2 regions of the Microbacterium sp. PI-SA-G genome follow, and region 1 is predicted to be linked to the other one. Evidence: riboswitches for the same ligand, from Rfam matches in the RefSeq annotation. Region 1 holds a riboswitch; the other holds the start of a gene.
What was found. Region 1 has a riboswitch for thiamine pyrophosphate ahead of thiM (hydroxyethylthiazole kinase). Riboswitches for the same ligand answer to the same signal wherever they lie in the genome.

Region 1 (3,403 bases):
GAGATCGACGCGAACGGCGCGGTGCACCTGAAGGACGAGGACGAGGTCATCGCAGCGATCGAGCAGGGCCGGCTCAGTCGCGAGCAGGCGTCTCAGATCGAGCGGCACGCGGATGCCGCGATCGCCTCATTCCACGACGGGCACTGGGCGTTCGACGACGAATGGTGTCGGTGGCGACCGGATGCCGGATGGACCACTCCCGCGCTGTCCGGACTCGACGAACTCACTACCCGCTGACACTCGATCTCAGCGCGAGGGCCACTGCCAGCCGGGCCGGTCCAGGACTCCCTGGTCGCGGACCCGCGTGCCGTACCCCGCGGACTCCAGCTCCACGACCGCGCCGCCGGCCTCGCCCAGGGTGCGCCGGAGTGCGGCGGAATGCGTCACGACGATGACCTGTGTCTCCGCGGCGGCCGCGGTGAGAAGTGCGCCCAGCGGTTCGATCAGGCTCTCGTGCAGGCTCGACTCGGGCTCGTTGACGACCAGCAGCGGCGGCGGGTCGGCGGGCAACAGCGCCGCGCACAGCAGCAGGAAGCGCAGGGTGCCGTCGGAGAGCTCGGATGCGTCGAGCGGTCGCAGCAGTCCCGGCTGACGCAGTTGGAGGCGGAACCCTCCCTCACCCGCCGCCACCTGCACCCGGGAACCGGGGAAGGCGCGATCGACGGCTGCGTCGAGGGCGTCTCCGCGACCAGCTTCCTGGGTCGTCGCCCACACGGCGGCGAGATCGGCGCCGTCGTCGCTCAGCCACCGGGTGCGCGTGCCGACCTGCGGTGCCCGGGCGGGTGCGTCGGCGTCGGTGCGGAAGTGATCGTAGAAGCGCCAGGCGGCGATGCGCTGGCGCAGGCCGACCGTCTCCCACACCGCGGTGCCGTCGGCGAGATCGAGCAGTGCGCTCTGACCAGGGGCCATCGGTTGGTCGACGGTGATCCAGCCGTCGTCGCCCCGCACGCGGACAGCCGCGCGCTGCCGGTCGAGGATCAGCGTCCCCGGTCGCGCGACCGGGCCGCTGAACACCTGCTCGCGTTTGATGTCGGGGTCGCGTGTGAAGAAGCTCTCCTGCCCGGCCTGTGGGAGTCCGAGGTCCAGCAGATAACCGAGCTCGTCGGCCGCGAAGCCCAGGCGCACCGACACCGGGGCTGTACGTCTGGTGCCCTCGGCGCCGGGCCCTTGCGGCTTCTCGGGTCCTGCCCAGAGCACACTGTCGAGTCCGCCCTCTCGTGCGATGGCCGCGACCGCTCTGCCGTGGCCGGCCGCGGCGAGCAGCCGCAGCGCGCGGTACAGGTTCGACTTGCCGGTGCCGTTGGCGCCGGTGATGACGGTGAGGGGATGCAGGGGCAGGACCACATCGACGAGTGAGCGGTATCCGGCGACGGCGAGCGTGGTCAGCATGGGTCCATCCTGGCAAGGGCGTCCGACACTCGCGCCTCGCTAGACTGCGAGCGAGTGACACGGGGTGCCGCATCCGCGGCTGAGAACAGACCCGTCGAACCTGATCTAGTTCGTACTAGCGAAGGGATGTCGCAATGAGCGATCGTCTGCGTCCATCGTCCGAATCCGTCGTCGCGGATGCCGCGGTTCTGCTGGAGCTCCTCCGGCAGAACCCGCCTCTGACGCACTGCATCACGAATGCGGTGGTCACCGGCTTCACCGCCAACGTGCTGCTCGCGGTCGGAGCCGCGCCCGCCATGGTCGACATCGTGGGGGAGGCCGGGCTCTTCGCCACAGCAGCGTCCGGCCTGCTGGTGAACCTCGGCACGCCCACGCCCGAGCAGCGCGACGCGAGTCGCGAAGCAGTGACCGGCGCCACGGAGTCCGGCACGCCGTGGGTGCTCGATCCGGTCGCGATCGGTGTTCTCCCGGTGCGCACGGCGCTCGCCGCTGAGCTGGCCGGACACCGGCCCACCGCGATCCGCGGCAACGCATCCGAGATCCTCGCACTCGCGGGGCTCAGCGGCGGCGGGCGCGGTGTCGACGCCACCGACAGCACCGACGACGCCGCGGCCGCCGCCCTGCTCCTCGCAGAGCGTCACGGCAGCGTGGTCGCGGTCTCGGGCCCGGTCGACCTGGTCACCGACGGCATGCGCGTCATCCGCATCGCGAACGGTGATCCGCAGCTGACCCTCGTCACCGGCGGCGGATGCGCGCTGGGCGCCGTGATGGCGGCGTTCCTGGGAGCCGCGCAGGCAACCGCGATCCCCGCGCTGCATGCCGTCGCTGCGGCATCGCTGGTCTACACGATCGCGGCCGAGCGCGCCGCCGCCGCATCGACGGGCCCCGGCAGCTTCGCGGTCGCGCTGCTCGACGCGCTCGCCGCCGTCCGGCCGGCCGAGCTGGCAGCCGCCGCCCGGGTCGAGGAGACCGTCCGATGAGCGCCGACCTCTCGGTCTATCTCGTCACCGACGCGGCCCTGTGCGGGGAACGCGGCGTCGTGGAGACAGTTCGTCGGGCTGTCGACGGGGGTGTGCGCATCGTGCAGCTGCGCGACAAGCAGGCCGCCGACGCCGATGTCGTGCGCCAGCTGCTCGCCCTGTCCGATGTCATCGACGGGCGGGCGCTGCTCGTGGTCAACGACCGCCTCGACGCGGCGGTGGCGGCGCGTGTCCAGGGCGCACGCGTCGACGGCGTGCATCTCGGGCAGGCCGACGACTCGGTCCTGCGCGCCCGCGAACTCCTCGGAGCGGACGCGCTGATCGGTCTCACCGCGAACAGCCCGGAACATCTGGATGCCGTGCAGGCTCTGCCAGCCGGCACCGTCGACTACCTCGGCGTCGGAGTCATCCGTCCCACGCTCACCAAGCCGGATCACCCGCCGGCTCTGGGCGTGGAGGGTTTCCGCGCCTTCGCCGCTGCGAGTCCGCTGCCGTGCGTCGCGATCGGTGGTGTGGGGATCGACGACACCGAGAGCCTGCGTGATGCCGGCGCGGCGGGCCTCGCGGTCGTGTCGGCGCTCTGCGCGGCAGAGGATCCCCGCGCGACGGCCGCCGCGTTCGTGCGGCGCTGGCGTCGCAGCGGGGTGCCGCGGGTGCTGAGCATCGCCGGAAGCGATCCTTCCGGTGGCGCGGGGATCCAGGCCGACCTCAAGTCCATCGCGGCGAACGGCGGATACGGCATGGCGGCGATCACCGCCCTCACTGCACAGAGCACCCGTGGCGTCAGCGGCGTGCACGTGCCCCCGGCGAAGTTCCTCCAGGCGCAGCTCGACGCGCTCTCGGCCGACATCGTCATCGACGCGGTCAAGATCGGGATGCTGGCCGATGCCGCCGTCGTCCATGTGGTGACCGCGTGGCTCGACCGGGAGCGACCGCCGATCGTGGTGCTGGATCCCGTGATGGTGGCCACCAGCGGCGATCGGCTCCTCGACACCGCCGCGGAGTCAGCCCTGCACGAGCTGATGAGCCGGGCC
Region 2 (3,403 bases), 990 kb from region 1:
CAGCGTCTGGGCGAGGAACTGGTGCTCGGGCTCCTGGAACACCATGCCGATGCGGGTGAGCAACTCGCGCGAGGTCCAGCGGATCGGTCGTGGTCCGCGCCGCCCGGCGAGTTCGGGGGCGGCACGCACTTCGCCCGCGTGTTCGGGGATGAGCCCCGCGAGAGTCAGCGCGAGGGTGGATTTGCCCGCACCGTTCGGCCCCGTGATGACGGTCGCGTTCGCCCGCGGCACGCGCAGGTCCAGCCCGGACTGCACCACGGCATCCGCCGCGCGGGCGATCGCGAGGCCCGACGCTGAGAGTGCATCGGATGCCGCGACCTGCGCGAGCATGGGCAGATCGATCCCGCGGTCGGGCACCCACACCCCGGCATCCGCCAACGTCGCCCCGTGCTCGGCGAACACGCGGTCGGGGGCGCCGTCGGCGAGCAGCCCGCCGTCGGCCGCGAGCACGATCACCCGCGTCATCAGCCCCACCCAGATCGGCGTCCGATGCTCGACGACGATCAGCGTCGCGCCGGTCGACTCGACCACGCGTTCGACGCTCGCACGCACCTCGCGCACCCCCTCGGGGTCGAGGTTGGCCGTCGGCTCGTCGAGCAGCAGCAGCCCGGGGCGCATCGCGAGCACACCGGCGAGCACCAGCCGCTGCTTCTGCCCGCCCGAGAGCGCCTTGGTGGGCCGGTTCAGCGGCACGTCCAGTCCGACGGCATCCAGCGCATCGGCCACCCGGCCAGGGATGTCGGATGCCGGAACGCCGAGGTTCTCGCATCCGAACGCCACATCGTCGCCGACCTTCGACAGCACGATCCCGGCATCCGGGTCCTGCAGGACGAGACCCACCTGCCCGTGCCGCGACTCGGGCGCCGCGCCGTCGATGCGCAGCGAACCCGTGCGCTGCCCCTCGTCGTCGTCGCCGAGCACGCCGGCGAGGCCCGCGAGGAGCGTCGACTTGCCCGCACCCGAGGCGCCCAGCAGCAGCACCCGCTCACCGGGCTCGATCGTGAACGTGACATCGGCGACCGCCGGCCGCTTGCGCCCGGCGTACCGCCACCCCCAGCCCGCAGCCTGCACGCGGGCCGGGGCGGCGAACGTCATACTCAGACCTCGCGCACGTGCTCTCGCCCGACGGCGAAACGGTTGAGGGCGCCGGTGACCGCGAGCGCACGGACCAGCAGCCAGCCCACCACACCGGCCAGGATCGCCCCGGAGATGACGACGGTGACGAGGTAGATCGTGTTGAACTCGATCGACTTCAGGATGTTGGGCGAGCTGCCGTAGAACAGCTCGAACACCCAGGCGGCGACCGCGGCACCGACTCCGGCGAGGGCGGCGACGGCGATGCCGAAGCGGCGGTAGAAGAACAGGGCGAAGATCAGCTCCGCGCCCAGCCCCTGCACGATGCCCGAGAGCACGGTCGACACTCCCCAGACGTTGCCGATCAGCATCGAGACGATCGCCGCGACGAGTTCGACGACCAGCGCCGCGCCGGGCTTGCGGATCACGAGGCCACCGACGACGCCGCCGAGCAGCCAGATGCCGACAGCGATGCCGCCGAGGCCCGGGGTGAGTGCATCCGCCGCGCCGAACCAGGCGTAGCCGATCGTGTTCCAGCCCCAGAAGACCAGACCGATCGCGACGCCGAGGACAGCAGCGACGACGATGTCGACGACACGCCAGCGCCAGACCGGATGCGGATCCTTCGCGACGGCGGAAGCCTGCGTGGACGTGGACGTACTCATCTGAACTCCTCCCTGCGCTGGCATGACCCAGATCAGGTTCGACGGTCGAAGCGCGATTCGCTCCCTCTCAGCCCGGCTCGCCGGACTCCCGTGGTTGTACGGACGATTCTAGTGACTCCTGCGACGGCCCGTGTCAGCGACGTCATGCGGCGCCTCGCGGCGGCGATGCGGAGGATTCGGTAACTTAGGCAAGTGACCGCTACTGATCCGACCGAGGCGCCTGCCGCGGATGCCGTCGACGGCGAGGGAGTCATCCCCCCGGAGCCCGCCGCCGAACCGGCACTCGTCTGGGCGGATCCCACCGCGATCCTCATGACGCCCGACGCCCAGTGGGCCGACGGCTCCGAACCCGCGACAGCCCTGACCTGGGTGGATCCGGCCGAGGTCGCCGCCCACTCCCCCGTCGCGTCGCTCGACCAGCGCCCCGATGCCGAATCCGGAGCATCCCTGCTGCGCGGTGCCCGGCTACGCCCCGCGATCGCGATGCCGCGCGTGCTGGTGCCGGTCGGCATCCTCGTCGGCCTCGTCGCCTCGTACACCGGCACCACGCTCCTCTGGCCGCTGCACGAGGTCGCACCGACGGTCGCCGCGGTCGAGTTCGCTACGACTCCGGCGCCGGCCGCGACGGTGACCTGGCCGGCGCAGGGCAGCGCGGGCGTCGGCATCACGGGCATGAGCTCGCTGGCATCCACGACCGACGCGATCAGCATCGCGAGCATCACGAAGGTCGTCAGCAGCCTGATGGTGCTGGATCGGATGCCGTTGGCCCTCGGCGAGCAGGGCCCCGAGTTCTCGTTCGACCGCCAGGACAACCTCGACTACTGGTCGTACCGCCGGTCGGACCAGTCCTCGCTCGACGTGCCCGTCGGCGGGGTGCTGACCGAGTACCAGATGCTGCAGGGCACGCTGCTCGGGTCGGCGAACAACTACATCGACCGCCTCGTCGACGAGATCTGGGGCTCGGAGGCTGAGTTCGCCCGCGCCGCCGAGGAGTGGCTGGCCGCACGAGGGCTCAGCGGCATCACGGTCGTGACACCGTCGGGGTTCGATGAGCGCAACGTCGCCACACCCGAGGCACTCGTCGCGCTCGGTGAGTACGCGATGCAGAACCCGGTGTTCGCCGAGATCGTCGGGACGTCGTCGGTCAACCTCCCCGGCGCGGGAACCGTCTCGAACACGAACGGCATGCTCGCCGACGTCGGAGTCGTGGGCATCAAGACCGGCACGCTGGTGGGGTGGAACCTGCTCACCGCGAAGGATGTCACGGTCGGCGAAACCACCGTGCACCTCTTCGCCGCCGTGCTCGATCAGGATGACGACGCACAGCGCCTCGCCGCGACGCGCTCGCTGTTCGCCGAGATGGAGGCCGCGCTGGACGCGCAGGGCCCTGCGGTCGCCGAGGGCACGGTCATCGGTCAGGTGCAGACGGAGTGGGGCGAGACGGTAGACGTGGTCACCGACGCCGACGCACAGGTCGTGCTGTGGTCGGGTGCCGCGGCGACAGCCACGCCGGACTTCGATCTCGGTGACGCTCGAGACCAGGATGCCGCGGTCGGCACCCTCACCACGGCGGGACCGCTCGACACTGCCACGACGACACTCACGCTGGCGGATGACATCGTCGGGCCGAGCCCGTGGTGGCGGCTGACCCATCCGTTCGAACT

Region 2: another riboswitch for thiamine pyrophosphate. It lies ahead of AC2D10_RS13385 (ECF transporter S component); the one in region 1 lies ahead of thiM (hydroxyethylthiazole kinase).

What each region holds. Positions count from the first base shown of each region.
Region 1 is NZ_CM170103.1:3,710,093-3,713,495, forward strand. It holds gene AC2D10_RS18350 (DUF402 domain-containing protein) at 1-237, shown strand, start outside; gene AC2D10_RS18355 (AAA family ATPase) at 247-1,389, opposite strand; TPP riboswitch at 1,440-1,533, shown strand; gene thiM (hydroxyethylthiazole kinase) at 1,524-2,369, shown strand; gene thiD (bifunctional hydroxymethylpyrimidine kinase/phosphomethylpyrimidine kinase) at 2,366-3,403, shown strand, end outside.
Region 2 is NZ_CM170103.1:2,719,477-2,722,879, reverse strand. It holds gene AC2D10_RS13390 (ABC transporter ATP-binding protein) at 1-1,095, opposite strand, end outside; gene AC2D10_RS13385 (ECF transporter S component) at 1,098-1,739, opposite strand; TPP riboswitch at 1,730-1,841, opposite strand; gene AC2D10_RS13380 (D-alanyl-D-alanine carboxypeptidase family protein) at 1,932-3,403, shown strand, end outside.